DNA from 4 places in the Paraburkholderia sp. FT54 genome. Region 3 is predicted to be linked to each of the others. Evidence: predicted binding sites of a transcription regulator. Region 3 holds the regulator's gene; each other region holds the start of a gene.

Region 1 (7,773 bases), 670 kb from region 3:
TGATGGCCCCCGCGCACATCAGGCACGGCTCGAGGGTCACGTAGAGTTCGCAGCCCGGCAGACGGTAATTTTCCATGGCTTGCGCCGCGGCGCGCAACGCGGCCATTTCCGCATGCGCCGACGGGTCGTGCCCGCCGATCGGATGATTGAAACCTTTGGCGATGACTTCGTCGCCGCGCACGAGGACCGCGCCGACGGGCACTTCGCCGGCTGCGCGCGCCTCTTCGGCGGCGGCTTGCGCCAGCGCCATGAAGCGGCGATCGCGCGCGGAAACCTCGGGGACAGCGGAAAATGGGGGCGGCCCGCCAGGCGTGGGATCTGTATTCGCCGAAGCGGCGGCGGCACCCGAATCGGTCGTAGCCGATTCGGCGACACCGCTGGCCGAGGCTTGAGAACCCAGCATATGCTGCGCTTCGTGAGATTCGACAGAATCCGAATCCGGCACGGCGGCGTGGACAAGCGGCTCGCTCACTGCGAACCCGCGTCTGCCATATTGAGGTTGCCGGCGCGCTCGCTCAGCCGCTCGGCAATGCGCCGGCAGTATTCGCGCGGCAGAACCAGCGGGCCGCCACGCAACGATTCAAGTGCCATATCGAGCGCCAGCATGCGCGCCTGGAGACGGCAACGGGTAGCCCGGTCGCTCACGGCATTCAACTCCGCTTGCAGGTCGCGCAACGCGCGCAACTGCTCGACAGCGGGCGGCACGAAGCCCGCATTCTTCAAAATCCGGTTGGCGACGCGCACTTCTTCCGGGACCAGAGCATCGTCGTCCAGAGACAGCGGCGCGCCCGCGCCCGGTAACTCGTCGAACTCACCTCGCGCGGCGGCGGCGGCAATACGCTGTTCGACTAACGCATCAAGCAATTTCATCTGCAATCCACTACGTTGCGGCCCAAGCATTCTATCAGGGAGCGCACGATCGTTCCGCTTCTCCAACCGACGAAATCCCCTACGTTTTCAGATTCTGCGTATTTGAGGGGCATAGGGTCGTGCGCTACGCTGGGGGATTCGCGGCCGCGCCGCGTGTGCCGCCCTTCTCCGCCGAAAAACCGACAACATACTTTCAGCGAACGATGCCGTACGCGCCATTGCTCGCCGCCCCTCAAAGCCACCGACATCATGCAATCAGGAATGATTCACTCGAGCCGTAACCACGCCACCGTCACTTTCGACGCCGGCACCCGTCTCCAACGCGCTGCACATGCTTCGCACCTGGGCAAACGCATTCTCAAATCGTGGCCGCGCGCAATGCTAGCCGCCTTGACCATGTCGCTCGCCCTTTCGGGTTGTGGCGTGTTCTGTGGCGGCGCGGGCGGCAGCGGAGGCGGCTTCGCCGGCGGTTGTGCGACCGGCATGCGGTTCTAATCCGGCGCCCTTCGACAACCCGGCGTCACCTGGGGCGACGCGCGCTATGAACCCGCGCCCGTGAAAGTCCATCGAGCCAGCGCAACATGGCGCGTACGCCCAAGCAAACTGTGCATCAACGCAAACTCACGCACGTTCCAGCATACCGGTTCGACGGGACGTGCCGCGGCCCACGGCATGCCGTACGCCAGTGTGACGTGCGGCGTGTAGTGCGCCGCGGATGAAGCCGCGTGGTCCCCCAAACCGGCATTTCGCAACGCAAGGCCCAAGGCGTCGTGCAGCCTGTGCAGGCCAGCGACGCCCTCGCCTCCGCCCAGTACCAACGGTCCCGGTCGCGGCTTCGACGCGAAGCTGACGGCAGTGTCGAATTCGACGCTGAACGGCTCCATGGCGACCGACGCAGCCGCTTTCATCGCCGCATCGACTCGCTCCTGTGGCAAACCACCCGCGAAATTGCCCAAGTGCAGCAAGGTGACATGCAGACGGGCCGCCGCAAGCGGTTTGCTCCGCGCGCGCGTCTCTGCGCAAAGCTGTTGCGCGAGCTTCGAGATGCTGGCCGCTGTCGTGGCATCGGGAAAGACGGCGAAGAACAGGCCGTCTGTCGGCGTTGGCGGCGCCTCGAGCCCAGGCAACCAGAGTTGTTCAGGCATGGCGTTCCTGACCGGATAAAGCCGGCATGTAGATGAATCTCCGTTCATTGTGCGGGCTCACCCGCGTACCTGATCTGTTCAGACCACCCGACTGCGCGAGGTTCCACATCAACCTTGTTCTAAAGCCATTGAAATTTTCAAAGCTATAGTCCGACTGCGAGCAAACGCTGCGCCAATCGGACAAGCTCAACTCCCGTTAGATCGCTTCTGCCCCGACATTCCTGTTCGCCAGCCACGCTCCATAAATGACCCCGCTCCACTCAAAAAACCGCTTGCAGTGACCGCCTGCCCACGTACAATACTGTACATCCATACAGTACTGGCGGCAACGTGGAATTGCTCAGAAAGCTGGAAATATTGGCCGACGCCGCGAAGTACGATGCGTCGTGCGCGAGCAGTGGCGCGCCCAAGCGCGGCTCTCGCGGCATTGCCGGACTGGGCGCCAGCACCGGCGCAGGCATTTGCCACAGTTTCACGCCGGACGGGCGCTGCGTCTCGCTGCTGAAAATTCTGCTCACCAATTTCTGTTTGTACGACTGTCAATACTGTGTCAACCGGCGTTCGAGTAACGTGCCACGCGCGCGCTTTACGCCCGAGGAAGTCGTCGAACTGACGCTCGATTTCTACCGGCGCAACTACATCGACGGACTGTTTCTGAGTTCCGGAATCATTCGGTCATCGAACTACACGATGGAACAGCTCGTGCGCGTCGCTCAGTCGTTGCGTGAGGATCACCAGTTTCGCGGCTATCTTCATCTGAAGACAATCCCCGACGCCGATCCGCAGTTGATTGCACAAGCCGGCCGCTATGCCGACCGTTTGAGCGTGAACATCGAATTGCCCACCGAGGGCAGCCTCGCGCGGCTCGCACCGGAGAAAAACGTCCGCACCATCAAACTCGCCATGGGCTCGATCCGTCTCGCGCAGGAAGAGGCGCATAGCGACGCCAGCGCGCCGAAGTTCACGCCCGCGGGCCAGAGCACGCAGATGATCGTCGGCGCGGATCAGACGAACGACAGCACGATCTTGCAGACCGCCGCGGCGCTGTACGGAGCGTACAAGCTGAAGCGCGTGTACTACTCCGCCTTCAGCCCGATTCCCGACAGTCCTTCCGCGTTGCCGGCTCAGGCGCCGCCGTTGTTACGCGAACATCGGCTGTATCAGGCCGATTTCCTGATGCGCGGTTACGGCTTCAGTGCGGAGGACCTGTTCGAACAACCTGGCAATCTCTCGCTCGACATCGACCCGAAGCTCGCATGGGCGTTGGCGCATCGCGACCAGTTTCCCGTCGACCTGAACCGCGCGCCGCTGCGCATGATCGCGCGCGTGCCGGGCATCGGCATGCGCAACGCGAAACGCCTGGTCGAGTTACGGCGTTCGCGCCGTGTACGCTACGAGGACCTCGTGCGGTTGCGTTGTCCGCTGGAGAAGATCAAGCCGTTTGTCGTGACGCAAGACTATCGCGCGGCGCTGCATGACGCGTCGTCGGCGCGATTGCGCCGGGTGCTGGCGCCGCCGGTGCAACTGGCTCTGCTGTGAAGTCTCGCGATGCGTTCCATCGTTATCGAAGACCATTTCGCCGCGTGGCGCGCCGCGTCGCTGGGCGCTTTAGACGAAGGCCTCGCGCCCGAGACGATCGAATGGCGTGTCGGGCAGGAACGCGAGTCATCGCAAGGCCGGACGCTGTTCGACTACGGCGCGACATCCGCAGGCGCGGCACCTCGACCCACTGCCGCGACCGTGCATGTTTCCAAGGAACTGGCGACACTATTGCGAGACGCTGCGTCATACCGCGAGTCAGATCGCTGGGCGTTTTTATACAAGGCGCTGTGGCGCTGGCAACATGGCGACCGCGCGGTTGCCTCGCCGGCAGATGCGGATGGCGCCCGGCTCCATCGTATGGCGAGGAGCGTACGACGTGCCAGGCACGACATGATCGCTTATGTGCGCTTTCGCAGGCAGACGTCGGCGTCGGCTGTGCAGACGCCCGAATACGTCGCCTGGTACGAGCCCGAACATGATGTCCTGGCGTGGGCTGCGGAACACTTTGCGCAGCGCATGGGACGCTCGACGTGGATGATCACGACGCCGCGCGGCGCCGCCTTCTGGGACGGTCGGCAACTGCACCTGGAGCAACGCCGCGCCCTGCCCGCCGATCATCGTGGCGATACAGCGGACGAAGCCGGGACGCTATGGCTCGCCTACTACCGCAGCACGTTCAATCCGGCGCGGCTGAACGAAGCGGCGCTCGAACAGCACATGCCGGTACGTTTCTGGAAAGGCCTGCCGGAAGGCCATCTGATTCCCGCGATGATCAGTGAAGCGAAAACCGGCGCGCGCCGCGTGGCGCAGGCGAGCGGCGTCGGTGCGCTGGGCGGCAAGACCATTCCGATCGAAGCGGAGATGGCGCAACCCGCCCGCGAGCAGCCCTCGTCGCTCGATACTTGCCGGCGTTGCAACCTGTGGCGCAACGCAACGCAAGCTGTGGGGAGTTCAGGGCCAGGCGACGCGCGCATCATGCTGATCGGCGAGCAGCCCGGCGATCAGGAAGATCTGAGCGGTCAGCCATTTGTCGGGCCAGCGGGGCAATTGCTGGAGACCGCGATCACGCGCGCCGGACTGTCGCGCGCGCAGGTTTATCTGACCAACGCGGTGAAGCATTTCAAATGGGAGCCGCGCGGCAAGCGCAGGCTGCACAAAACGCCCGGGCAGCGTGAGATCGAAGCGTGTTCTTACTGGCTCGAGCGGGAGTTGAATGCAGTGCGGCCGGCGGTGGTCGTCGCGCTTGGCGCGACGGCGCTCACGGCGTTGCTGCGCGGGAAAGTCAGTCTGAGAGACTATGTCGATGCGCCGTTCAGAGTGGCAGGCGGCTGGGGCATCGCGACCTATCATCCGTCGTTCGCGTTACGGCAGCAGAACGACGCGGACTGCGAGAAGCTATTGGCCGAGATCAGCAGTGCCCTCATCCGGGCGCGTGAGTTGGCGGAATCCGTCACGGCGGCTGTCACGAAACGGCAGCAGTGAACAGAGCCCCTTTTTTGCGCACTCTGTAGAACATCAACTTCCGAGAGAATCTTCACGCAGCGTCACGATCTGCCGGCGTCGTCCTGCTGCACAAGCGCGACGACATTCCCGATCCCCTGCCGTGCCATCTTGGTATAAGGGCAAAAGCGTTCCGTGTTGCGGACCAGTTCCTCGGCCACGACACGCTCGACACCGGGCAATCGAATACGGGTCTGCGCGGTCAGGATGAACAGGCCGTCCATGGGATCGCGGCTGAAATCGACGGTGACCTCCACCGAAGCGCCGGGAATCGGAATGCTTGCCCGTGCCGCAAGCAGACTCAGTGCACCATGAAAGCAGGCCGCGTAACCCGCCGCGAAGAGCTGCTCGGGATTGGTGCCGCCGCCGGGACCGCCCAGCGCCTTCGGCAATCGCAGGTGAACTGTGAGATTGCCGTCGTCAGAACGGGCAATGCCCGACGCGCGCCCATGACCCGCGTCGCCGCCTGTTACGGTGACGGTGGTCGAATACAGCGTTTGAGGGTCTCGCCCGTGATACCTGTCGAGCAGCGTCAGCGGCGGTGGACGCAATGTGGGCATGGCGCGCCTCGTCGGCTCGTGCCTTATGTCGCGGCTTGCATCTGGGCGAACCACGCGTCGAAGTTGATCGTACCGAGACGCGGGTTTGCGCCCGGGACAAGGGTGTCGTCCTGCAACTCGGCGCCGAAATAGCGGGCGCGTGGGTCTGCAACGACTTTGCGCGAATCGTGGCTCGCCAACAGGAATCGCCGCACCATGTCGGCCAGCCGCACGCGCTCCGGACCCGCGATCTCCGCGATACCGTTGCGCGGTTCGCCGACGGCAAAGTCCGCGACGGCTGCCGCCACATCATCCGATGCAATCGGCTGGAACAATGCGGGAGACAGCCGGATGTCCTGGCCGTCGCCACCCGATTGCGCAATGCCGCCAAGAAATTCGAAGAACTGGGTCGAATGGACGATTGTGTACGGCACGCCCGATTCGCGGATCAGCTTCTCCTGCGCGATCTTGCCGCGGAAATAGCCGCTTGCCGCGAGCCTGTCGGTGCCGACGACGGAGAGCGCGACGTGATGCTGTACGCCCGCGGCAAGCTCCGCCGCAAACAGATTGCGTCCGGCCGTCTCGAAGAATTCGAGCACGGCGGCATCTTCGAACGATGGGGAATTGGCCAGATCGACCACGACATTCGCGCCCGTCAACGCCTCCTTCAGCCCTTCGCCCGTGATTGTGTTCACGCCCGATGCGGGCGATGCGGCAACGACGGCATGACCGCGCGCGCGAAGATTCTTGACGACTTTACTGCCGATGAGTCCCGTACCACCGATCACGACGATTTTCATGATGTCTCTCCAAGAGCTTGTGAGCGGCTCCCGCACCGCCTGTTTTTCGACTCCGGCTTGGCATCGCATAGCGGACGGTGCGGATGGGTTTGCCGGTGCTTTGCCGGACTAGCCGCGATTCGCGTGCCCTCCGTACAGGAAGCATCGTAGGCATGCACTGCGTCATGCGGTAGGGCCGCAAAGGGACGCACCGTGTTGCATGAGGAGCACCAATCGACGCACGGTAGTTCGGGTGCCGTCACTCGAGCGTCGGTAACGCCGTCATCGTCGTCAGACACTGCAGGTCGAGCGCTCTCGTGTGCTCGGTCATATAGTCGATGAACACGCGGACCCGGGCAGGAAGTTGTTTGCGGCTGAGATAGCAGATGTAGTGGCCGCTGTCTTCCGGTGCGTGCTGCGCGAGACAACTGACCAGCTGCCCGTCGCCCAGCAGATCGCAAACCTGATGCGCAGGCAACTGCGCGATGCCCAGCCCGTCGAGCACTGCCTGCACGATCAGATCCGGGTCGTTGAATGTGTGCTGCGCGACGGGCTGGCGCCGCTGCGGCAGACCGTCGACCTTGAACTCCCACTCACTGATGCGCCCGGACGCGGTCAGGAAATTGATGCAGCGATGATCCGCCAGTTCATCGACGTGCCGCGGTAATCCGTGTCTTCGCGCATAACCGGGCGACGCGCAGACGAGCATCTGCATCGGAATCAGCTGGCGCGCCACGATCCCGCTGTCTTCCATGCGCCCGTCGCGAAACGCAACGTCGACGCGATCGGCGGTAAAGTCGGCGGGCCGGTCGTTCAGCAGCAATTCGAGGGCGATCTCGGGATAGCGCGAATGAAAGCCCCGCAGCAGCGGCGCGACGATCTTGCGGCCGAAGCCCGGTGTCGAGACGATGCGCAGATGGCCGCGCGGCGGCCCGTTGCGCAGTTCCCGCATGTCTTCCAGCGCCTGGGCGATGCGCTCTATGCCAGGCTGACAGTTCTCGTAGAAGAGTTCCCCCTCGCGCGTCAACGACGTGCTGCGGGTCGTGCGCAGGAACAGGCGCGCGTCGAGCTGAGCCTCGAGTTTCTGCACATTGCGGCTAACGGAGGAACGCGCGATCCCGAGACGATCGCCCGCACGGGCAAAGCTGCCTTCGTTGGCAACGGCGAGAAAGGAAACGACGCCGGCGTAGCTGGTCGCAAAGCTGCATGCGAACGGATCGGCGGCGCTGGCGATGGGGCGGCGTGGTGGGTAGTCTGACATGGAAGCGCGAGTCGTGAAGTCCATAGCGACTAGACGTATCTGCGCTGCCATTTGTGACAGGGTCCACCGTTTTTAAAGCATGGTAGTGCGTCCCTGAATGATGCGGCGCGCGCTCGCCGCGCATTCGCGCGTCCTTT
Region 2 (7,773 bases), 400 kb from region 3:
ACCTGCTGCGCGAGAAATGATGGCTGGGATAAGGACATGATGCTCAGCCGAACAAACCCTGCAAATACCACTCGCCGCCAAGACGTTCGCGGTATACCCAGAACATATGGCCGCGATCATCGGCCGCGACGTAGTAATCCCGCTCGACAGTGTTGCCGTCCCACCATCCTGCTTCGATCCGTTCGGTACGCGTGAGCATTTTCAGCGGACGACGATAGACAGGCCGCTGCTCGCGCATCATCAGGCGCAGCGGCTTATCGAGCATCCACACCGGGCGAGGTTGAGAAGGCAACGCGCTGTCGGGTAGATCGAGGGATGCCTGGGCGTTGTTGGGTTGCGGTGCGGATGTGTTGATGCTTTTAGCGTTGATGCTTTTAGCGTTGTTTGTTCCGGATAGGCGTTGGGTGGCTTCGGTCGCCTGGGTGGCCAGCATCACTTCGGTCGCGTAGGCGGCCGTCTCCCCGTCTTCGCGCCCTTCCTCCACGGCAGCGTGCCGCAACTCATCGGTCAGCCAGGTTTTGTCCGCTTTGATCTTCGAGCGGGACTTCGCAGGCGAACGTTTCTTGCGCGAAAACGCTTGCGCCTGGTAGGCTTCGACACGCATTGCCCGCTCGGGACGATGATCGTCCTGCACCGACATCTGCAGCACATTCTCCGGTCCCAACCGCGCGCTCAAGCGTTCGAGCAGACGCGCAATCGAATCGCCATCCGATTCGGGCATGGGAAACAAGGTGTCCGACCGCCCGGCATATTCGCCGATCTGATCCGCAACCAGCTTCAACTCGATGACCGGCGCCGCCAGCACCGTCTGATTCAATTTTTCCCGCAGCAACCAGATCAGATGCTCGGCATCGCGCGACGGTATGGCCCACGCGACCTTCAGACTCGATGTCTTCGGTGCATGACGAGACGCCAATTCATGCTCGAGCAGCAACGTATAACCGCTGAGCGCCGCATGATGCGCGCTCAGCCAGCCGGCCAACTGCACGATCAGCCGACGCGCGGCGAACAGCAATGCATCCGCGTTATCGACCCGCGAGGGCAACTCCAATTGCGCATGGAACGACGCCGGCGCACGAAACGATTCGCGTGGATCCGGGCGCGTGCCATACGCCTGCGCCAGCAGATCCAGGATTGCGCTGCCGAAACGCCGCACGACACCTGAGCGCGGCAATTGACGCAAATCGGCGAGCGTCGTACAGCCGATGTGCGAAAACGCATCGCGATGCGCTTGCGTGACCGGCAGCAACGATACCGATAAACCATCGAGGACACGCGCGAGTGAAGTTTCCTTGACCACGTGCCAGCGATGCCCCTGCCGAACAGCGCGCGCCTGCGCCAACAGCCACGCTCCCCAAGCGGTCGGTGCACAGGCGATGCGCGCCGTATAGCCGAATTCCGCCACCGTGGCAGACACCCGCGACAACAACGTGCGCAAGCCGCCGAACAGCCTCAAACCGGAGCCGACTTCCAGCAACAGGGTGCTCGCATCGGCCAGTGACACTTTCGGCGTGTACGTCAGCAAGGCAAGCGCTATGGCTTCAAATGCCTGAGTTTCGCGGGCGGCATCGACGGAAAGCAGTTCAAGCCCCGGCGCCAACGCCAAGGCATACGAACGCGAATGACCCGCATGCACGCCGGCACGCAATGCGTCGAAATCCGGCATCAGGATGTGCGCGTAATCGGCTAGTGCGTAACAACGTCCTTCAACGATGTTGTCGGCATCGTGAAGCTGGCTTGTCTCGTCGCGCGATTCACGCCGATTCGGCTTCGCGAGCGAACCATCCGGGAGCGGCACGAGAGGCTTCACCGCTTCCAGCGACAAGAGTGGCAATGTGACTGCGATCCACAGCATGTTTGATCTCTGGTCCTTGATGGCCGCCGACTCCGCTTTCCGGTAACAAGACGCTTTGTAAAGGCAAAACGAGACGAAGAGGCTCGGCTAGCGGCGGCCCACGCCGCTTGAAGATGTCGATCGATAGACCAATCTCCTGCAGCCATTGACGACGGTTGATCGTCTGCGCATTGGCCGGCAAGAGTGGCTCACAGATCATTCGCAATGGCGCGGGGGAAGATTGCGTGGCGGCTTCGACAGGCCGGATCAAAAATGCCAGCGATGACGACTCCTGAGCCGCCACTTGCAGACGCCGGACCTTGTCGGCGCGCGCATTCGGCAGCCAAACCAGGACCGCTCCGATGCCATCCTGCTTCAAGGCCTGAGCGGCGGCCCACAGGGCCTGGTCTTCACTTGAGCGCACCCATAAGACTCGCTCGACATCGACACCCCAAGCTCTCAATGCGGCAGCGCATGGCTGATACGGAGGCGCCACGAGCATGACATGTCGCTCGGCTTGCCTCGTCAGATGACGCAGCGCATGGGCTAGCAGACGTACTTCACCCACGCCACCATGCTCGATCAACAGTTCTGTCAGACCGCCAGCCGACCAACCTTGTCCCGGCAACAACTGATCCAGCGCAGCATAGCCGCTGGAAATCACACGCGAGTCCGCCTCGGCAAGCTCGTTGCCCTGCCACACCTGACGCCGTAATTGGGACGACAATGAGGTCGTCGCAAGCTGAATCGCTGCTGCCATAGGGACGCTCTTGAAAGGGAATGCTCCGCCCTGCCCGGCATCAGGCAAGCATGAGGCGACGAGTTTTCACTGTATATTTATACAGTATTTTGGGATGAATGTTAAGACGGAGGGATGCTGCCCGGGTGGATGCAGGAAGGGTTTGAGGAGGTGATGAATACTATTTTCGGGCAGCTATTATGTCTGATGAAAACAGCTTACTGGGATGGTCAGCCTGAGAGAAACGGCCCGATCGGCTTACGCTGATCGGGCCGTTTCCTTTTCCGGAAAGCCAGCATGGCAAACGCGACGCTGATCGGTATCGATCTGGGCGTGCACTGTTTTTTCCCTCACGCGCAACACGCTCGTGGACACGAGTCGTGGCGCAGGAAACCTGACATGAAATCCAGTCCTGCAGACTGACGGCTTTTTTAAGGACCGTCGGACGCGGCTTCTCATTGAGGGCCGGGCGCTTGATCTGCGCCTGTTTCGAGCCCGGATACATTTGCGCAAGCCGTTTATCTTAGGTTACAGATTGAGGTTGCAAAGACAAGGCTGACCGTACAATTTTTACGCTTTAGTTTGGACTGTTGCGAAGGGTGTGAGTCGAGGAATCGAGTATCGATGCCGAGACAATGCCAAGAACTGAAGGCTCACAGGCTACGCGAACGCGCTGCGGATGGGCAGGGAGTGAAGGCGGTTTCCGGTGCGTTTTTTATGTGTTTGCGGCCACGTAAACGCAGAAACCCCACCTTTTTTGGGTGGGGTTTCTGATGCTGCTGGGGAGCCTGACGATTACCTACTTTCACACGGGTAATCCGCACTATCATCGGCGTGGAGTCGTTTCACGGTAATTAGTATCAGTTAGCTTAACGCATTACTGCGCTTCCACACCTGACCTATCAACGTCCTGGTCTTGAACGACCCTTCAAGGGGCTCGAAGCCCCGGGGATATCTCATCTTAAGGCGAGTTTCCCGCTTAGATGCTTTCAGCGGTTATCTCTTCCGAACATAGCTACCCGGCGATGCCACTGGCGTGACAACCGGTACACCAGAGGTTCGTCCACTCCGGTCCTCTCGTACTAGGAGCAGCCCCCTTCAAATATCCAGCGCCCACGGCAGATAGGGACCAAACTGTCTCACGACGTTTTAAACCCAGCTCACGTACCTCTTTAAATGGCGAACAGCCATACCCTTGGGACCGGCTACAGCCCCAGGATGAGATGAGCCGACATCGAGGTGCCAAACACCGCCGTCGATATGAACTCTTGGGCGGTATCAGCCTGTTATCCCCAGAGTACCTTTTATCCGTTGAGCGATGGCCCTTCCATACAGAACCACCGGATCACTATGACCTGCTTTCGCACCTGCTCGACTTGTCGGTCTCGCAGTTAAGCACGCTTATGCCATTGCACTATCAGCACGATTTCCGACCGTACCTAGCGTACCTTCGTACTCCTCCGTTACACTTTGGGAGGAGACCGCCCCAGTCAAACTGCCTACCATGCACTGTCCCCGATCCGGATCACGGACCAAGGTTAGAACCTCAAACAAACCAGGGTGGTATTTCAAGGATGGCTCCACGCAGACTGGCGTCCACGCTTCAAAGCCTCCCACCTATCCTACACAGACCGGTTCAAAGTCCAATGCAAAGCTACAGTAAAGGTTCATGGGGTCTTTCCGTCTAGCCGCGGGGAGATTGCATCATCACAAACACTTCAACTTCGCTGAGTCTCGGGAGGAGACAGTGTGGCCATCGTTACGCCATTCGTGCAGGTCGGAACTTACCCGACAAGGAATTTCGCTACCTTAGGACCGTTATAGTTACGGCCGCCGTTTACCGGGACTTCAATCAAGAGCTTGCACCCCATCATTTAATCTTCCGGCACCGGGCAGGCGTCACACCCTATACGTCCACTTTCGTGTTTGCAGAGTGCTGTGTTTTTATTAAACAGTCGCAGCCACCAGTTTATTGCAACCCCTTCACCCTTCTGGCGCAGGCCAGTCAGGCTACAGGGGCGTACCTTATCCCGAAGTTACGGTACCAATTTGCCGAGTTCCTTCTCCCGAGTTCTCTCAAGCGCCTTAGAATACTCATCTCGCCCACCTGTGTCGGTTTGCGGTACGGTCTTGTTGAACTGAAGCTTAGAGGCTTTTCCTGGAACCACTTCCGATTGCTTCGTCGCCTGAGCGACTGGCCTCGCACCCTTGAATTCCGCGCCCGGATTTGCCAAAGCGCCTTCTCCAATGCAAGGACCGGGACTTCCAACACCCGGACAACCTTCCGCGATCCGTCCCCCCATCGCATTCAACAATGGTGCAGGAATATTAACCTGCTTCCCATCAGCTACGCATTTCTGCCTCGCCTTAGGGGCCGACTCACCCTACGCCGATGAACGTTGCGTAGGAAACCTTGGGCTTACGGCGAGGGGGCCTTTCACCCCCTTTATCGCTACTCATGTCAGCATTCGCACTTCCGATACCTCCAGCACACTTTCCAGTGCACCTTCGCAGGCTTACGGAACGCTCTCCTACCATGCACATAAATGTGCATCCGCAGCTTCGGTATATTGCTTAGCCCCGTTACATCTTCCGCGCAGGACGACTCGATCAGTGAGCTATTACGCTTTCTTTAAAGGATGGCTGCTTCTAAGCCAACCTCCTGACTGTTTTAGCCTTCCCACTTCGTTTCCCACTTAGCAATATTTGGGGACCTTAGCTGGCGGTCTGGGTTGTTTCCCTCTTGACACCGGACGTTAGCACCCGATGTCTGTCTCCCGTGATTGCACTCTTCGGTATTCGGAGTTTGCTATGGCGTAGTAATCCGCAATGGACCCCACAACCATGACAGTGCTCTACCCCCGAAGGTGATACACGAGGCACTACCTAAATAGTTTTCGGAGAGAACCAGCTATTTCCAGGTTTGTTTAGCCTTTCACCCCTATCCACAGCTCATCCCCTAACTTTTCAACGTTAGTGGGTTCGGACCTCCAGTACGTGTTACCGCACCTTCATCCTGGCCATGGATAGATCACCTGGTTTCGGGTCTACACCCAGCGACTGAACGCCCTGTTCGGACTCGCTTTCGCTACGCCTGCCCTAATCGGTTAAGCTTGCCACTGAATGTAAGTCGCTGACCCATTATACAAAAGGTACGCCGTCACCCCTTGCGAGGCTCCGACTGTTTGTATGCATGCGGTTTCAGGATCTGTTTCACTCCCCTCCCGGGGTTCTTTTCGCCTTTCCCTCACGGTACTGGTTCACTATCGGTCGATCACGAGTATTTAGCCTTGGAGGATGGTCCCCCCATCTTCAGACAGGATTTCACGTGTCCCGCCCTACTTTCCGTACACCTAGTTCTTCCTCGCTGTTTTCGTCTACAGGGCTATCACCTGCTATGGCGGCACTTTCCAGAGCCTTCGACTAACAATGAAGATAAAGAGTACAGGCTGGTCCCATTTCGCTCGCCACTACTCTGGGAATCTCGGTTGATTTCTTTTCCTGCGGTTACTTAGATGTTTCAGTTCACCGCGTTCGCTTCACATGACCTATGGATTCAGTCATGGATGACCCATACGGGCCGGGTTTCCCCATTCGGATATCGGTGGATCAAAGCTCGTTTGCCAGCTCCCCACCGCTTTTCGCAGGCTACCGCGTCCTTCATCGCCTGTGATCGCCAAGGCATCCACCACATGCACTTGTTCGCTTGACCCTATAACGGGTGTGTCTCCTGTGTGATCCACTGGGAATCACACGCTCGCCACGCCCGCTACAGGTTGAGTATTCGTGTTGCGCCGTATTCCAAAAGCGATCTTTCGATCTCTCTTTTCATACATTGATACAATCACAACCCTGATTCACCTACTCGCACACCCATCTCTAAGTATGCTTTCGTGAATCTCTTTACTACTTCTTCCTGATTGTTAAAGAACGACAGCCGACATAAAACCCTGTTTCATGTCACTCTGACTGGCTCAATCGCCAATGCCTGTTTCACTACACCGCAAACCCCTTTCAAGGTCTGCCGCAGTAAAACCGGCATTGAGGATTGGTGGAGGATGACGGGATCGAACCGACGACCCCCTGCTTGCAAAGCAGGTGCTCTCCCAGCTGAGCTAATCCCCCAGTCATACAGATACCCCAGAGGTTTTTAGACGATCAGCACACCAGACAAGACTTTGGTGGGTCTGGATGGATTCGAACCATCGACCCCCGCCTTATCAAGACGGTGCTCTAACCGACTGAGCTACAGACCCCTGAGTCTGTCCATTTTCACAGCCGATAAGCGTGAGCGCTCAACGTTCGACACGTCCAGCTCGAGAAAGGAGGTGATCCAGCCGCACCTTCCGATACGGCTACCTTGTTACGACTTCACCCCAGTCATGAATCCTACCGTGGTGACCGTCCTCCTTGCGGTTAGACTAGCCACTTCTGGTAAAACCCACTCCCATGGTGTGACGGGCGGTGTGTACAAGACCCGGGAACGTATTCACCGCGGCATGCTGATCCGCGATTACTAGCGATTCCAGCTTCACGCACTCGAGTTGCAGAGTGCGATCCGGACTACGATCGGTTTTCTGGGATTGGCTCCCCCTCGCGGGTTGGCGACCCTCTGTTCCGACCATTGTATGACGTGTGAAGCCCTACCCATAAGGGCCATGAGGACTTGACGTCATCCCCACCTTCCTCCGGTTTGTCACCGGCAGTCTCCCTAGAGTGCTCTTGCGTAGCAACTAGGGACAAGGGTTGCGCTCGTTGCGGGACTTAACCCAACATCTCACGACACGAGCTGACGACAGCCATGCAGCACCTGTGTTATGGCTCCCTTTCGGGCACTCCCACCTCTCAGCAGGATTCCATACATGTCAAGGGTAGGTAAGGTTTTTCGCGTTGCATCGAATTAATCCACATCATCCACCGCTTGTGCGGGTCCCCGTCAATTCCTTTGAGTTTTAATCTTGCGACCGTACTCCCCAGGCGGTCAACTTCACGCGTTAGCTACGTTACCAAGTCAATGAAGACCCGACAACTAGTTGACATCGTTTAGGGCGTGGACTACCAGGGTATCTAATCCTGTTTGCTCCCCACGCTTTCGTGCATGAGCGTCAGTATTGGCCCAGGGGGCTGCCTTCGCCATCGGTATTCCTCCACATCTCTACGCATTTCACTGCTACACGTGGAATTCTACCCCCCTCTGCCA
Region 3 (7,773 bases):
GCACGCAGCCGCCTCTTCCTGTTCGCGCTCGAACTCTTCGAGCACCGGCTGCACCGTGCGCACGACGAACGGCAAACCGATGAAGGTCAGCGCGACCAGCACGCCCGCCGGCGTGAACGCGATCTTCAGGCCGAGCGGTTCGAGGAACTGCCCGATCCAGCCGTTACCCGCGTACACGGCCGCGAGCGAAATGCCGGCGACCGAGGTGGGCAGCGCGAACGGCAGATCGACCACGGCATCGACGATGCGCTTGAACGGAAACGTGTAGCGCACCAGCACCCACGCGACCAGAAAGCCGAACACCGCGTTGATCAGCGCGCCGCCGAGCGCGGAAAAGAACGTCAGGCGATACGACGCGAGCACGCGTGGCGAGCTCACCGCCCGCACGAACTGGCTCCAGTCGAGCGTCGCTGTCTTGAGAAAGGTCGCCGCAAGCGGAATCAGCACCACGAGGCTCAGATAAGCCACCGTGATGCCGAGTGTCAGGCCAAAACCGGGCAACGCGCTCGGTTTTCGGAAAGTCAACGTCGTCATGCTCGTTACTCGTTCAGGTTGATGCTCGTGTTGCCGGTCGCCGGGCCCGGCGGCCAAAAGCGCGCCCATGGGCGCGCTCGGGAGTGACGCGTTGCCGCGCCGTTTTCTTGCCAACGCCGGTGACGGCAGAGGCCTGTTCGTGCCTGTGCGTTACTGCGGTTGATAGATCGAATCGAACACGCCGCCGTCGGCAAAGTGCGTCTTCTGCGCGTTGGCCCAGCCGCCGAACGAATCGTCCACGGTGTACAGCTTCAGCTTCGGAAACTTGGCGGTCAGCTCGGCCGGCACCTTGTTCGAACGCGGACGGTAGAAGTTCTTCGCCGCGATCTCCTGGCCCTGCTCGCTATACAGAAAGTTCAGATACGCCTCGGCCAGCTTGCGCGTGCCGTGCTTGTCGACCACCTTGTCCACCACCGCCACCGGCGGCTCCGCCAGAATGCTGACCGACGGCACCACGATCTCGAACTTGTCCGGACCGAACTCCTTCAGCGACAGGAACGCTTCGTTTTCCCATGCGATCAGCACGTCGCCGATACCGCGTTGCACGAAGCTGGTGGTCGCGCCGCGCGCGCCCGAATCCAGCACGCCGGCATTCTTGTAGAGCTTGCCGACGAATTCCTTGGCCTTCTGGTCATTGCCGCCCGGTTGATGCTCCGCATACGCCCACGCCGCGAGGTAGTTCCAGCGCGCGCCGCCCGATGTCTTCGGATTCGGCGTGACGATGGACACGCCCGGCCTGGTCAGATCGTCCCAATCCTTGATGTGCTTCGGGTTGCCCTTGCGCACCAGAAACACGATCGTCGACGTGTACGGCGACGCGTTATCCGGCAAACGCTTTTGCCAGCCCTTGTCCAGCAAACCCTTGTTGGCCAGCGCGTCGATGTCGTAAGCGAGCGCGAGCGTCACGACGTCGGCCTGCAGGCCGTCGAGCACCGAGCGCGCCTGGGCGCCCGAGCCGCCGTGCGACTGCTTGAAGGTGATCGTCTCACCCGTCTTCGCCTTCCATTCCTTGCCGAACGCCTGATTGACCTCCTGATACAGCTCGCGCGTCGGGTCGTAGGAGACATTCAGCAGCGTCGTGTCGGCGGCATGCGCCTGCGCCATCACGCCGAGCGCGCTCGCCGCGCCCAACGCGAGCGCCGCGATCAGTTTCTTCGTCCTGCCTGCCAGCCCCGTACCTTGGTGATTCATGTCAACTTTCTCCGCGTTGTGTCCGCTGAAACAGCGTGTGGTGTCTTATTGCGTCGCGGTCACGTGCACATGAACGTCAACTGGAGGCCAGTCTATCGAAGGGCTTTCATCATTAAAAATAATGTTTCTTCATTCTTTAATACGCAAAAGTGGTAATGACAGCTAGATAAGGCGTTGCGGCATGAAAACGGGTGTTCAAGCGTCGCTTGACGACGCTCGAACGCCGTCCTTCACCGCGAACTTAAAGTAAAGCTTGAATTGCGCCGAATACTGTATAAAAATACAGTCACCTGTTCATACATACAGTGGCGCCATGACCAAACTCACCGCACGACAGCAGCAGGTTTTCGATCTGATCCGCCGGGCTATCGAACGCACCGGCTTTCCGCCCACCCGCGCGGAGATCGCCGCCGAGCTGGGTTTCAGCTCGGCCAACTCGGCAGAAGAGCATCTGCGCGCGCTCGCTCGCAAGGGCGTGATCGAACTCGCGGCCGGCGCGTCGCGCGGCATTCGCCTGCTGGCCGGCCCGGAAGATTCGCCGTACCAGTTCACGTTGCCGCACGCCAGCATCATGCAACTGTCGCTGCCGCTGATCGGACGGGTGGCCGCGGGCAGTCCGATTCTCGCGCAGGAACATATCTCGCAGCACTACGCGTGCGACCCGGCGCTGTTCTCGAGCAAGCCCGATTACCTGCTCAAGGTGCGCGGACTGTCCATGCGCGACGCGGGCATCTTCGACGGCGACCTGCTCGCGGTGCAAAAGCGCAGCGAAGCCAAAGACGGCCAGATCATCATTGCCCGGCTGGGCGACGACGTCACGGTCAAGCGCCTGAAGCGCCGGCCGAACGGGCTCGAACTGATCGCCGAGAACCCCGATTACGAAAACATCTTCGTTGAAACCGGCAGTGCGGAGTTCGCGCTGGAAGGCATCGCCGTGGGGCTCATTCGCCCCGGCGAGTTTTGACCCTCCCGCTCGTTCGACAAAATAAAACGCCGCGCCAACGCCGCATCAACGCTGCATTGTCTGGAGAGTCTCATGGAACGTCTTGCCCGCCTGCTGCCCTTTCGCCAGTTCGGTCGTCTGCGCCATCTTCGCAAGCTGGTACCCTGCTCATTGATCGAGGCGGCCACGCTCAGCACGCCGTCGCTGTTCGATTCGCCCGACGCTGTGCCGAGCCTGCCGTCGTCGTTGCCGGCGTTTGCCCGCGTGTCGTTGAATTCGGGTTTGAATACGGCTGAACCGGCGCGTCGCGCACCGGTGCGTGTTTATCACGGACCGTCGCGTCTCATCATGGTCGGCACGATGGAAGCCGTATGCCGCATGATCGACCGCTGCATCGCCGACGAGGCCAACGTGCATGGCGCGGTATTCGAGTCTTGATCTGTCTTGATGGCACTCGGCGAGTCTTGAACCGGACGGCAAGAGATTGCATTGCGTGGGATCGTTTTCGCGTGGCCGCGGTCCACGTTAGATCACACCTGATGGAGAGTCTCACTCGATGGCAGTTCCGCAACTTACCAAAAGCGGCACCAAGGGCGGTGCTACCCGGCCGCTGATCATCACGCTGATCGTGATTGTAGTCATCGCCGCGCTGGGGTTCGCTTACGCGTCACCGTACATCGCGCTGAACAATCTCAAACGCGCTGCCGACGCGCGCGACGCGCAAACCGTCAATCAATACGTTGATTTCCCCGCATTGCGTGAGAGCCTGAAGCAGCAGGTCGCCGGCTTGCTGACGCGCCGGCTTGACGCGCATGGCAACGGGAATCCGTTGGCCGCGATTGGCGCGATGATCGGCGTCGCGTTGATTGGTCCGCTCGTGGATGCCTATGCCACACCGGACGGCGTGGCGGCCTTGCTGAACGGCATGCCGCCGCGCGGCGATCCGGGCGAGCGGCCGCCCGCGCCGCCCGCCGCGAACAATCCGCCGGACGCCGCTGCGACTTCGCCCGCGCCAGCGCCGGCAGCGCCCACGGCCGGCAACGCACCCAATGGCAATGCCAACGCCGCGCCACCACAACCGCCGCAAACCACGGCGGGCTATCGCGGCATCAACGAGTTCGTGGTCACCTACCAGCATGGCGCCGGCGACGCGCATTACTCGGCGATTTTTCAGCGCGAGGGTGCATTTACCTGGAAGCTGGCCGCGGTCAACCTTAACGAGTGATCACGGGACGTCCGCTTTGTTTGGCGCGGCATCATCTGGCCGCGCCAATTCCCGGAGAGTCGTGCGACGACTCCATTGCGACGTCAAAGCCACCCGCCCAATGTCGTCAGGCCGAGGCCATTAGTCAGCCGCGCTGCAAACGACCACCACCCGTCAAGCCGCCACTTGCTGCTGTTCCTGCGCGGAAGAACAGGCCACCAGAATGCTGCACGAGACACGGTCGAGTAGCGGCGTATTGCCCGCACCCATCCACCAGCGCGACAAACCCGTGCGGCAGCGGTGGCCGACCACGACCAGGTCGACATGCAATTCATTGGCGAGGTTCGCGATCTCGTCGATCGGATGACCGAATGCGAAATGCCCCTGTGCGGTAACGCCTCGCTCGGTGAGCCAGTCCACGCCTTCCTGCAGGATGTCGCGTGCGGTCTTCTCGAAACTGCCGCACGCCACATCGGTCAGCAGGCCCGCGCTTTGCGCGATACTCGAACGCATGTCGACCACCGACAACAAGTGCGTTTCCGCTTTCAGATCCAACGCCAGGTCGGCGCCGCAGCGTAGTGCTTTGCGGCCTTCGCGCGAGCCGTCGTAGCACAGCAGGATCTTCTGGTAGCTCGCCATGATTTTCTCCCTTCGCGCGGGACGCGCGATCTGAATTAATCATGGTGCGCCGCAATTCAGGTTGCAAGGGATGGAAAACGCTAACTGCGCGCTCACTGCATCTCAACGACGCCCTAAACAGGTGCGCGCGCTGCCCGGGGTCGCACGCATGCCAATGCCGCAGTGCACTAAAACCCGTTACGGACTGTCGGGCGCGGACCAACACCGTCCTGCCGATGCCCTAGAATAGGCGGCCTTCCCGGCCATTCGCGTCATTCACGTCTTTTCCCCCGGAGACTCGTTCGATCCATGCCCGAAGCCGCCATCGAATTTCATCAGGTCAGAAAAAGCTACGGCGAGAAAACAGTGGTCGACGGACTGTCGTTCCATGTCAACGCCGGCGAATGCTTTGGCCTGCTCGGCCCGAACGGCGCCGGCAAGACCACCACGTTGCGCATGCTGCTCGGCATTGCGGCGCCGGATGCGGGCGTGATCCGTCTGTGCGGCGAGCCGATCCCCGGCCGCGCGCGCGTGGCGCGAGCGCGCGTCGGCGTGGTGCCGCAGTTCGACAATCTCGATCCCGACTTCACGGTGCGCGAGAATCTGCTCGTGTTCGGCCGCTACTTCGGTTTGAGCGCCGCGCAATGCCGTGCGATGGTGCCGTCGCTGCTCGAATTCGCGCGTCTCGAAAGCAAGGCGGACGCGCGGGTGAGCGAGCTGTCCGGCGGCATGAAGCGGCGCCTCACGCTGGCGCGCGCGCTCGTCAACGACCCCGACGTGCTGATCATGGACGAGCCGACCACCGGCCTCGATCCTCAGGCGCGGCATCTCATCTGGGAGCGGCTGCGCTCGTTGCTCGCGCGCGGCAAGACCATTCTGCTGACCACGCACTTCATGGAAGAAGCCGAACGGCTCTGCCACCGGCTGTGCGTGATCGAGGAAGGGCGCAAGATCGCGGAAGGCGCGCCGAGCGCATTGATCGCTTCCGAGATCGGTTGCGATGTGATCGAGATCTTCGGACCCGATCCGGTGGCCTTGCGCGATGAACTGGCGCCGCTTGTCGAGCGCACCGAGATCAGCGGCGAGACGCTGTTCTGCTATGTCAACGACGCCCAGCCCGTGCATGCGCGGCTCAAGCAGCGCGCGGATCTGCGCTATCTGCATCGACCGGCGAATCTGGAGGATGTGTTCCTGCGGCTCACCGGGCGCGAGATGCAGGATTGAAGGCCCACCGAGACCGGCATCGTACGCAGCGCTAGCGCTATAAACAGGACACCGCACGAGACACGCAATGGACGCACGCACTTACGAACCCCCGGGTGATACGCCGTCGAAACAGGAAGCCTTCGGCGCCTTTCCCGCGAACGCAAGCAACTGGATCGCCGTGTGGCGCCGCAATTATCTGGTGTGGAAAAAGCTCGCGATCGCCTCGATGTTCGGCAATCTGGCTGATCCCATGATCTATCTGTTCGGCCTCGGCTTCGGGCTGGGGCTGATGGTCGGCCAGGTCGACGGCGTGTCGTATATCGCGTTTCTCGCGGCGGGGACGGTGGCCTCGAGCGTGATGATGTCGGCGAGTTTCGAGTCGATGTATTCGGGGTTCTCGCGCATGCATGTGCAGCGCACCTGGGAAGCGATCATGCATACGCCGCTGACGCTCGGCGACATCGTGCTCGGCGAGGTGATATGGGCAGCCAGCAAATCGGTGCTCTCCGGCGCGGCGATCATGCTGGTGGCGGGCGCGTTGGGCTACGCGAATTTTCCGTCGATGCTGCTGGCGTTGCCGGTCATCGTATTGACCGGGCTCGCGTTCGCGAGCATCGCGATGGTCGTGACGGCGCTCGCACCCTCGTACGACTTCTTCATGTTTTACCAGACGCTGGTGTTGACGCCGATGCTGTTGTTATCCGGCGTGTTCTTTCCGGTGTCGCAATTGCCCGCCGTAGCGCGGGGCGTCACCCAGGTGTTGCCGTTGGCGCATGCCGTCGACTTGATGCGGCCCGCCATGCTGGGTCGGCCTGTCGACAATGCGTGGTTGCATGTGGCCGTGCTGGCGGCCTATGCGGTGGGCGGGTTTGTCGTTGCAGCGATTCTGTTCCGGCGCAGGATGATGAAGTAGGTTCGGGCCACAGGCGCTGACATCGGCAAAGCGTCCGGTCAGCGCCTGCCGCACATCAATCCTGCTCAGTCCTCGTCATCCGTCCACGGAATATCCACGTCGGAAATAAAGGCCACCGTCGCGAACGGCCCGCCGTCCTGGCGCCCGATCTTGCCGTCGGCGCGCTGCCACTCGACCCGGAACACCGTGCCCGGATCGTCGGCGATCAGGCGGACCGTGCGCACTTCGTCCGGATCGGCTTCTTCGACCGGACCGTCGAGCGAGATCTGCAGTTCCTGAGGCCACAGCCCATCGGCCGGATCGTAGATCTTGTCGCCGTCGGGAATCAGCGTGAAGGCTTCCACGCCGATCGTCGCCGACGCGTCCACGATCATCTTGCCCAGCGCGCGCAGCAATGCCGTGGCCCGCGCCGAATTCGCCTGACGGATGGCCAGATCCCCGCGCGTCAGCGCCTGCTCAAGTTTTGGGTTTGTTTTTTGTTGCGCCATTCGATGTCCTGAGTCCTATCGCTCCGTTGTGGACGACGCGCCGCATCGAGCACGCGCCGCTCTCCATTTTTCGGGCTGAATGCTACCACCGGTGTCCCTCAGAGGTACGTCCTCCAAGAGACGTCCTCCAAGAGCGTGCACTGCAGCATTGCCAACCGCGCACTTCAGCAGTTCCAGCGCCTTCAGCCCTCCCCGTCCACCACAGTTTAGGTCGTGATTCGCGATCCGGCTGGGACATTTGCCTTTCATCTCGTAGTGCATGGATCGCTATCGCACACACGCCGCCCTCGTGGCTCGTGGTGCGCCGGTGGTGGCAAACGTTGTCCTGCCGCGTTGGCGTCCTCTGGATTTTCCGTGCCCTGCCGCCGTCAGCGCCTGGTCCTGCCGCGCTTTCGAGCGGTCTTCGACGCAGCGGCATCCGCCTGCTTCGCGCCGGCGATTTCCACGATCAGATGATCGCGGAAGGCCCTCGCCGATGGCGGCAGTTCACGTCCCGCCATGGTCTGCACTGCATGCTGCGCTGACACATCTGCGGATGCGTCAGCCGCATCACGACGACGCCCTCGCCGGCATAACGATCGCGCACGGACAGCAGGCCCGTGAACATGATCGCGCCGGACTTCTGCGCGTAGCGATACATCGCGCCGCTGTTGTTGCATCGGCGTGACGGTGTTCG
Region 4 (7,773 bases), on a different replicon from region 3:
CCTTCGGAATCTTGACGTTGCTGCCCTCGGCGCGTTCCCAGTAAAGCTGCGCGAATTCCCGGATGCTCATATGTGCGCCAAACATCCTGACGTACTTGCGGTAGTCCGCCTGGATCTGGGCTGAATAGCACATGGTGGCTCTCCTTGAAGGAATGTGCGCGAATATGGTACGCCGGTTCTTAATGGAAGTTTCGCGTCGACGTGACGAGCGAGCCGAGCAGCGGGGACACGTCGACCAGTCGATGCGCGACGAGGTGGCGCACTTCACCCTCACGCTGCCAGACGCCGTACACGGCAAGTAGTGACGAGCCGAGCGCTTCGCGTCGCTGCTTTTCGAGCAGGGACGGCCAGATGATGACGTTGACCTGCCCGGTCTCATCCTCCAGCGTGACAAACATCACACCCTTGGCCGTGCCCGGCCGCTGCCGGACCGTCACGATGCCGCAGGCACGTGCGAGCTGCCCGTTCCGGAATCCGGCCAGCGTCGACGCCGGCAGCAGGCGCTGTGCAAGCAGGCGAGGGCGCAGCAGTTCCAGCGGGTGCCGGCCGAGTGTCAGACCGAAGGTCCGGTAATCGCTGGCGATCTGCTGGCCTTCCGTCATCGGCGCGAGGACCGGCGTCGCGTCGTCATCAGTCGCGCCGCGCAGCAGATCCCGATCCGGTACCGCAGCCACCGCATGCCACAGAGCTGCGCGCCGGTCGCCGGCGAGCGAGCGTAACGCGTCGGCCGCCGCGAGCGCCTGCAGGTCCTTGCGATCGAGCTGCGCGCGTCGTGCAAGATCGGAGACATCGGTAAAGGGCCGCACTGCGCGCGCGAGCTCGATGCGCGCAGCGGCTTCTTCCTTCAGGCCGCGAACGAGCGACATGCCGAGGCGTACCGGCGCGCGCGTCGAGTCGCCCTCGACAATCGAATCCCAGTTGCTGAGCGTCACATCGACTGGCAGCACCTTCACACCGTGGCGCCTGGCGTCCTGCACGAGCTGTGACGGTGAATAGAAACCCATCGGCTGGCTGTTGAGCATCGCGACGAGAAACGCGACCGGTTCATGATGCTTCAGCCACGCACTCGCGTAGACCAGCAGCGCGAAGCTCGCTGCGTGACTCTCCGGAAAGCCATATTCGCCGAAGCCCTGGATCTGCGCAAAGATGGCCTCGGCAAACTCGCGGTCGTAACCGCGCTCGAGCATCCCGTTCACGATGCGATCGTAGTAGGCTTCGAGTCCGCCCTTGCGACGCCATGCGGCCATCGCGCGACGCAACTGATCAGCCTCGCCAGCAGTGAATCCTGCCGCGAGCATCGCGACCTGCATCACCTGCTCCTGAAAGATCGGCACGCCGAGCGTGCGCGATAGCGCCTGCTCCATCTGCGGACTCGGATAGGTGACGGGCTCCAGTCCCTGCCGCCGGCGCAGGTAGGGATGCACCATGCCGCCCTGCACCGGGCCCGGGCGTACGATCGCCACCTCGATCACGAGATCGTAGAAGCAGCGCGGCTGCAGGCGGGGCAGCATGCTCATCTGCGCGCGCGATTCGATCTGGAATACGCCAACTGTATCGGCGCGACAGATCATCCCATAGGTGTCGGGATCTTCGGCAGGAATGTCCTGCAGTTCGAACGGCTCGCCACGCTTTTCTGAAATGATGTCGAGTGCGCGGCGTATGGCCGACAGCATGCCAAGTGCGAGCACGTCGATCTTGAGCAGGCCGAGCGCCTCGATATCGTCCTTGTCCCACTGGATGATCGAGCGGTCGGCCATCGCAGCGTTCTCGATCGGCACCAGCCTCGACAGCTTACCGCGGCTGATCACGAAACCACCACTGTGCTGCGACAGATGTCGTGGAAAGCCCAGCAGCACCGCCGCGAAATTCGCCCACTGCACGATCAGCGGTGCATCAGGGTCGAGACCGGCCTCGGCGAAGCGGTTGAGCAGATCGCGGCTTGAGTCGAACCACTGGTAAGCCTTCGCGACGCGATCGACGATCGCCGGATCCACGCCGAGCGCCTTGCCAGCTTCGCGCAGTGCGCTTCGTGGACGGTACGTCGTCACGGCGGCCGTCAGTGCTGCCCGATCGCGCCCGTACTTGCGGTAGATGTACTGCACGACCTCTTCACGGCGCTGATGCTCGAAATCGACGTCGATGTCAGGCGGCTCACCTCGCTCTTTCGAGATGAACCGCTCGAACAGCATCGACGAGCGCGCAGGATCCACCTCGGTCACGCCAAGAGCAAAGCACACGGCCGAGTTGGCCGCAGAGCCACGCCCCTGGCACAGGATGCCCTCGCTGCGCGCGAACCGGACAATGTCGTAGACCGTGAGGAAGTACGGTTCATATCGCAGATCCCCGATCAGCGCGAGTTCGTGTTCGATCTGCAGTTGCACCTGATGGGGGGCACCCGCCGGCCAGCGGCGATGTGCGCCGATGTAGGTCTCCTGTCTCAGGTAGCTTGTCGGCGTATGACCGGCCGGCACCAGCTCGTCGGGATACTCATAGCGCAGCTCGTCGAGTGAAAACTTGCACAGGCGAGCGATTCGCAGCGTCTCCCCGAGCGTGCGCTGTGAATATAGGTTGGCGAGCCGCAGACGCGATCGCAGGTGCTGCTCAGCGTTGGGCGCGAGATCATAGCCGCATTCGGCGACCGGTCTGCCGACCCGGATCGCCGTCAGCACGTCCTGCAGCGGCTTGCGTGAGCGCACATGCATGACGGGCGCGCCGGTCGCGACGACGGGAACGCCGTGACGCGCCGCGACGTGTTCGACGGTGCCGCGGTGAATATCGTCCATTGCACGCGCGTGCAATGTCAGTGCAACCCATGCGCGATCGCCGAAGGTCTGGACGAACCACTCGACCTGCGTATCCAGTCTGTCTTCATCGGCGGGGTAGTCCGGTGACAGGATCGCCACGCACTCGGGCAGTCCCCGCATGTGACCAAAGGGCTTTTCCGGGTGCGCCAGATCCATCGGGGCGAGCCGGTAGCTGCCCTTGTGGGCACGCATGCGCCCGAGCGTGATTAGCTCGGACAGGTTGCCGTAGCCTTCGCGCGTCATCGCCAGTGCGGTGAATGACAGGGCCGGTGAGCCGTCGGAGTTGGTCAGGTGGAAGTGCGACCCGACGATGAAAGGCAGCCCGGCCTTCTTCGCCTCGACGTGCGCGCGCACGACGCCGGCCAGCGAGCATTCGTCCGTGACAGCCAGCGCGGCATACCCGAGCTGCGCGGCGCGAGCGGCGAGATCCTCGGCGTGCGATGCGCCGTGCAGAAAGGAAAAGTTGGACGCGCACTGCAGCTCCGCATAGTCGGGCAGTGCGCCGTAGGTCGGCGCCATGGGCGATCACCCGAACAGGCCATGCAGGAACCAGCGCGGTTCGCGTTCCTCGACGGCGCTTACGCGCTCCCGGAAGACCCAGTAGTGCACCGCGTCTTCGGACTCCGCGACAAAATAGTCTCGCGTTACCGGATGCCCATCCTGCCAGCCGACCTCGATCCGTTCGCCCGGCGAGACCATGCGCAGCGGCGTGCCGTAGAACGGGCGGTGGCCGCGCATGATGAGCTGCACCGGGTTGTCGAGAAGCCAGGTGGGTCGCGGAAGATTTGGCGGCGGCAACATGGGTCTGGCGGTCTCGCCGATGGGAAGCCAGCGTGCGGCGACTTCCGGGCGGTGGTCGGCAACCGGAGCCGCCTTGAGCACGTTCTGCACGCCGAGCCGGGCGACGAGCAGCTCCATCAGGCGCGCGTGATCCTGCGGCGAGCCGCCGGGCTCCGGGAACAGCGATTCGCTCGGCGTGTCCGCTTCGCGGACGTCCTTTGCATCGAGGCGAACGGCGATGACCGGCGCGGCCAGTTCGACGCGGCCCAGCCGTTCTTTCAGCAGGCGCACGAGGTGTTCTTCGCGTGACGTCGGCTCGCCAAGCGCGATTTCGATTGCCGTCGGCGGCACCGCCGCGCGCCCGCGTTCATGCTCGAGCTCAAGTACAAACCGCGCGATCGCCAGCTGTCGCGCCGACAGCCAACCGGTCATCTGCAGGATCAGCCGCCGCGCCGCGAACAGCACGGCTTCCGCATGCTCGATCCGGTCGGGCAGCTCGAGCCGCGCGCTGAAGGCGGGGGGCAACTCCAGCCATTCGTACAGTTCCGGTGCCGCGCCCGTCGCGCGATCGAGCGCATCCAGCAGCGCCGTGCCGCAGCGCTTCTTGAGGCCTGCGCGGGGTAATCGCCGGACGTCGTCGACCGTTTCGCATCCCAGTCCGTCGAACCATTCGGCGTAGGGGCGCGCAAGCGGCAGGGCAGGTAACGGCACGCGACGCAGGGCGCGATCGACGGATCGCAATGTGAGCGCAATGCCACCCGACGCTCGGGCGAAGAGCCACGCGGCCTGCGCCGTCGGTGCAACGGCGAGTGTCGCGGTCACGCCGAACGCGGTCGCCGTTTCGCGCGCCCGCCGGCGCAGTGGTCGAATGCCGCCGAAGAGCCGCAGGCTCGCCGAGACGTCGGCCAGCACGACCGATTCCTCCGCCAGCACCACGTGCGGGGTGAACTGCAGCAGGGCGAAAGCCATGCCACGAACAAGCTCCGCTTCACGGGTGAGATCACGTTCCCGGATGACCGCGTCGGGGACGAGCGTCAACACGCCACCGCGGCGCATGCCGGGCACGATCCCGCCCGAGTGCGCCGCGCGGTCGAGCGCGACAACGCGGTCCTTCTCCAGCACGACAAACCCGCCCTCATTGCGTGGCATCGACCAGCGCGGGAGAAACGACTCGAGGGCGAGGTGCGGCAGATGTACGCCGATCCAGAGTTGCATATCGGCTCAACAGGGCAGGTGAAGGTACGAGAGGAACGAAAACGGGTTCGTCGCGCTGCGGTCCGCGGCGCTTGACGAAGGTCACTTCAATACCGCCCCTGGCGGCTCGCAGCGCAAGTCGCAGTGGCGCCGGCGACGTCGCTTGGGCGGCCGCGAGCGGGCGAAACAGGAACAGCAGGGTGTCGGAGGCCTGCGCGGCCAGATGCAGGCGCCGCAGCGCTTCCTGCCGGACTTCGGCCTGCCAGAAGAGCAGGGCGCCGCAGGTTCCGGCACGCAGGATCTGCTCGGCGGCCCACAGCGCGTCAGCCGTGCGCGGCGTATGCAGCGCGCAGGCCTGCGCTGCGGGAATGCCCAGCCACGCCAGACCGGCCGGTTGCAGCCGGTGCGGCGGCTGCAGCAGGAGCAGGGGGCGGGATCCGACGGTCGCCAGTGCGGGCCGCAGCAGACGCAGTTCACCGCAGCCCGGCTGCGGTGTGAGCAGTTCGGTGAGCGCGCCCGCGGGCCAGCCACCGCCCGGCAGTTCGGCGGCCAGCGCGGCATGGCCGCACGACACCACGCGATCGAAGCCGGCGGCCAGCTGCGAAGCTCGCCACAGCGTTATTCCCCCCAAGGCGGGATACATAGTTGAGTCGAGTAGAGCGTCTATCGAACGTGCGCGCTCGTCAGGAGGACGTGTCTGCGTGTAAAGGGCGGCAGCGGGGGTCATCGGAATCGCTCACGTAGATACTGTATAAATATACAGTGATTCTAACCCATCCCTTTCGAAGCCGCCCAGCTTCAGTGATCGCACTGCGTTCGCATCTTTGGTATGCGAAACACCACCCGCCACAAACCTTTGGCAAAGCGCTCAGTGCGCGGATACTGCCTCAATTTCGCGGCAATCTGCGCCGCAATGGCCGAGGCTCGCGTGCGATCCGGCCCCGTTTCTGGTGGCCGGTACGCACGCGGCACTGCCGAGCGACGTTACGCCCCGTGAGGACGGTCGAGTCGAACCAAGGTTTCGCACACCGACCATACTATGGTAGTGGTGTTCGTGTGGCTGACACCGCGCGGCATCCCGCCTACCTTGGAGACGAAATCGTGAGTTTGAGTGTGCGCTGTGAAAAGGTGGTGCTTACCGGCGGGGGTAAGCCTCGCCCGACAACGGCTTCAGCCGGAAGCAACCCGAGCAGCTATGGGCGCAATGAAATAGCTGAAGCCTTGGATGATGCGTGTCGCGAATTGGTGACAGCGCAAGTGTGAAACGTATCTTGAATCGATTCGTTCCTGGCAACCGCGACAGGATTGGCGCTTACCTGGGAGTGCGAGCAATGACGGATGTTCCCGTACTGCGCGTCAGCACAGCTCGGGCTTGGTGACCTGATGGTGAGCGAGCCGGCTGTTACTCGGGCTGGTTCAAGAAAACAGTCACGTCTTTCAGAAACAGATCGGGGTATTGATAGAGCGCTCCGTGATTCGAGTCCGGGTAGATAATCAACTGGGCATCCGGCAGGTTCTGCTGCAGCGTGTAGGAGTTAATCGTGTAGTGGACGATGTCGTTGCTGCCGGCGACCACAAGGACCGGTTGCTTGATCGCCTTGAGATAAGCGGTGGAGTCCGCACTCGGGACACCCCAAGCTGCAAAAGCGGCAACTTGGGCAGGAGCCACCTTGGCGTCGACGGCAGCATCACGATCCACTTTTCGCGCGTGGATTCGCGTCAGAAACGCGCGTCCGGCAGCTTGCGATGCATCCGACTGGGTGAAGAATACGTCGAGCAACAAGTCCTGCTCCGGCGTGCGTTTCTTCGCCAGGAATCCCTGGAACTCTGGAGTCAGCGTCGCCATGCCTGCGCCGCCTCGCGGCCCACTCCCCACCAGCACGACACGGCGAACCAGATCAGGCTGTTCGGCGGTTACTTCCTGAGCGACGAGACTTCCCATCGAGAAACCGAGCAAATCAGTCTTTGTGATGCCAAGCGCGTGAATGAAGGCAATTGCCTCCTTTGCCATCGCTTCGATCGTGGTGGGCACTTCACCGCCTGAACTGCCGACTCCGGCGTTGTCGAACAGGATTACGTCACGGTCACGCGCGAAGCCATCGATGACCTTGGGGTCCCAGCTATCCAGGTTGCCCACGAAGTGCTGGAAGAACACCAGCGGAACAGCGCCGCGTTTTCCGAATCGACGATAAGCGAGTCGCGTGCCGTCGAGATTGATGAACTGGGTTGGTACTGTCTGGAATGTGGTCGAAATGCCGTTCACCGGTGCGGTCTTGACGCTTGCTGCATTCGCGGGCATCAGGTAGAAAGCCGCGGCGAAACCAGTCGCGATAAGACTCAAACGAAGGCTGGACGTCTTGCTGAAATGCTTCATGGTAGTTTTCCTGTCATGGTGGGATAGCGATACGAGTTACGAACATCCTCAAATACTGTTTGCCGTTGCCGGGAATGTCCCGCGAGACGTGTGCTCGCATCAAAGGAAGACGTCTGGGCCAAGGTCCTGTTCAAGCAGTGACCCAAGCCGCGCAGCGAGTGACATGACAGAGTCGATGGGACTGAAAGTGACGCTTACGCGGGGAACGCCGCCGTCCGGGTTCCGCTCGATAATGGCGACTCCACAGAGCGTCTTTCCGTTTCCAAGCTCCGCGGCGTATTGAAGCAGGCTACGATTCTCAACGGTACCGAAGAAAGTCGGCGTTTGCGATTTGTATAGTGAGTCGACCGCAGCAATCAGTTTCTTAATGTTTTCACGCCCCGACACGGCTCGGCGCAGGACAGTACTTGTTAATTCGGCATCCGCGGTCAGGTCGTCAAGGAATGGGTGACGACCACCATTGTTGGCTGACATAATTCTTCTCCAAGTTGGATAAACAGCATCAAGTCCGCCATCCCTTGCGTCGCAGTAGTTCAAGTCAGGCGATTGAAGGGCACTAAACCGCATTATTTTGTGTAGTTGCAGCTCAATCGAATACAAGAAAAGCTGCCTCGTGGTGAG

What was found. The regulator LexA, encoded in region 3, represses DNA repair genes until DNA is damaged. The targets are predictions, from matches to a motif close to ACTGTATNNNNATACAGT.
Region 1: the regulator LexA is predicted to act here: its motif matches at 2,316-2,333, upstream of RI103_RS08320 (putative DNA modification/repair radical SAM protein).
Region 2: the regulator LexA is predicted to act here: its motif matches at 2,663-2,680, upstream of imuA (translesion DNA synthesis-associated protein ImuA).
Region 4: the regulator LexA is predicted to act here: its motif matches at 5,525-5,542, upstream of imuA (translesion DNA synthesis-associated protein ImuA).

Annotation. Positions count from the first base shown of each region.
Region 1 covers NZ_CP134195.1:1,758,755-1,766,527, reverse strand. Annotated here, with positions in the region: gene tadA (tRNA adenosine(34) deaminase TadA) at 1-472, opposite strand, end outside; gene RI103_RS08330 (DnaJ family domain-containing protein) at 469-870, opposite strand; gene RI103_RS08325 (2'-5' RNA ligase family protein) at 1,410-2,015, opposite strand; gene RI103_RS08320 (putative DNA modification/repair radical SAM protein) at 2,346-3,554, shown strand; gene RI103_RS08315 (UdgX family uracil-DNA binding protein) at 3,564-5,039, shown strand; gene RI103_RS08310 (Ohr family peroxiredoxin) at 5,102-5,617, opposite strand; gene RI103_RS08305 (SDR family oxidoreductase) at 5,641-6,396, opposite strand; gene RI103_RS08300 (LysR family transcriptional regulator) at 6,635-7,636, opposite strand.
Region 2 covers NZ_CP134195.1:2,827,212-2,834,984, forward strand. Annotated here, with positions in the region: gene RI103_RS13050 (error-prone DNA polymerase) at 1-38, opposite strand, end outside; gene RI103_RS13055 (DNA polymerase Y family protein) at 44-1,855, opposite strand; gene imuA (translesion DNA synthesis-associated protein ImuA) at 1,755-2,594, opposite strand; rRNA gene RI103_RS13065 (23S ribosomal RNA) at 3,410-6,285, opposite strand; tRNA gene RI103_RS13070 (tRNA-Ala) at 6,623-6,698, opposite strand; tRNA gene RI103_RS13075 (tRNA-Ile) at 6,753-6,829, opposite strand; rRNA gene RI103_RS13080 (16S ribosomal RNA) at 6,895-7,773, opposite strand, start outside.
Region 3 covers NZ_CP134195.1:2,425,821-2,433,593, forward strand. Annotated here, with positions in the region: gene cysT (sulfate ABC transporter permease subunit CysT) at 1-534, opposite strand, end outside; gene RI103_RS11290 (sulfate ABC transporter substrate-binding protein) at 685-1,725, opposite strand; gene lexA (transcriptional repressor LexA) at 2,039-2,689, shown strand; gene RI103_RS11300 (hypothetical protein) at 2,762-3,106, shown strand; gene RI103_RS11305 (DUF2939 domain-containing protein) at 3,225-3,893, shown strand; gene RI103_RS11310 (universal stress protein) at 4,047-4,511, opposite strand; gene nodI (nodulation factor ABC transporter ATP-binding protein NodI) at 4,800-5,714, shown strand; gene RI103_RS11320 (ABC transporter permease) at 5,782-6,609, shown strand; gene RI103_RS11325 (hypothetical protein) at 6,675-7,097, opposite strand; gene RI103_RS11330 (hypothetical protein) at 7,546-7,737, opposite strand; partial or broken gene RI103_RS11335 (MFS transporter) at 7,758-7,773, shown strand, end outside.
Region 4 covers NZ_CP134198.1:359,816-367,588, reverse strand. Annotated here, with positions in the region: gene RI103_RS38700 (SOS response-associated peptidase family protein) at 1-133, opposite strand, end outside; gene RI103_RS38695 (error-prone DNA polymerase) at 180-3,323, opposite strand; gene RI103_RS38690 (DNA polymerase Y family protein) at 3,330-4,799, opposite strand; gene imuA (translesion DNA synthesis-associated protein ImuA) at 4,720-5,421, opposite strand; gene RI103_RS38680 (alpha/beta hydrolase) at 6,181-7,152, opposite strand; gene RI103_RS38675 (hypothetical protein) at 7,252-7,626, opposite strand.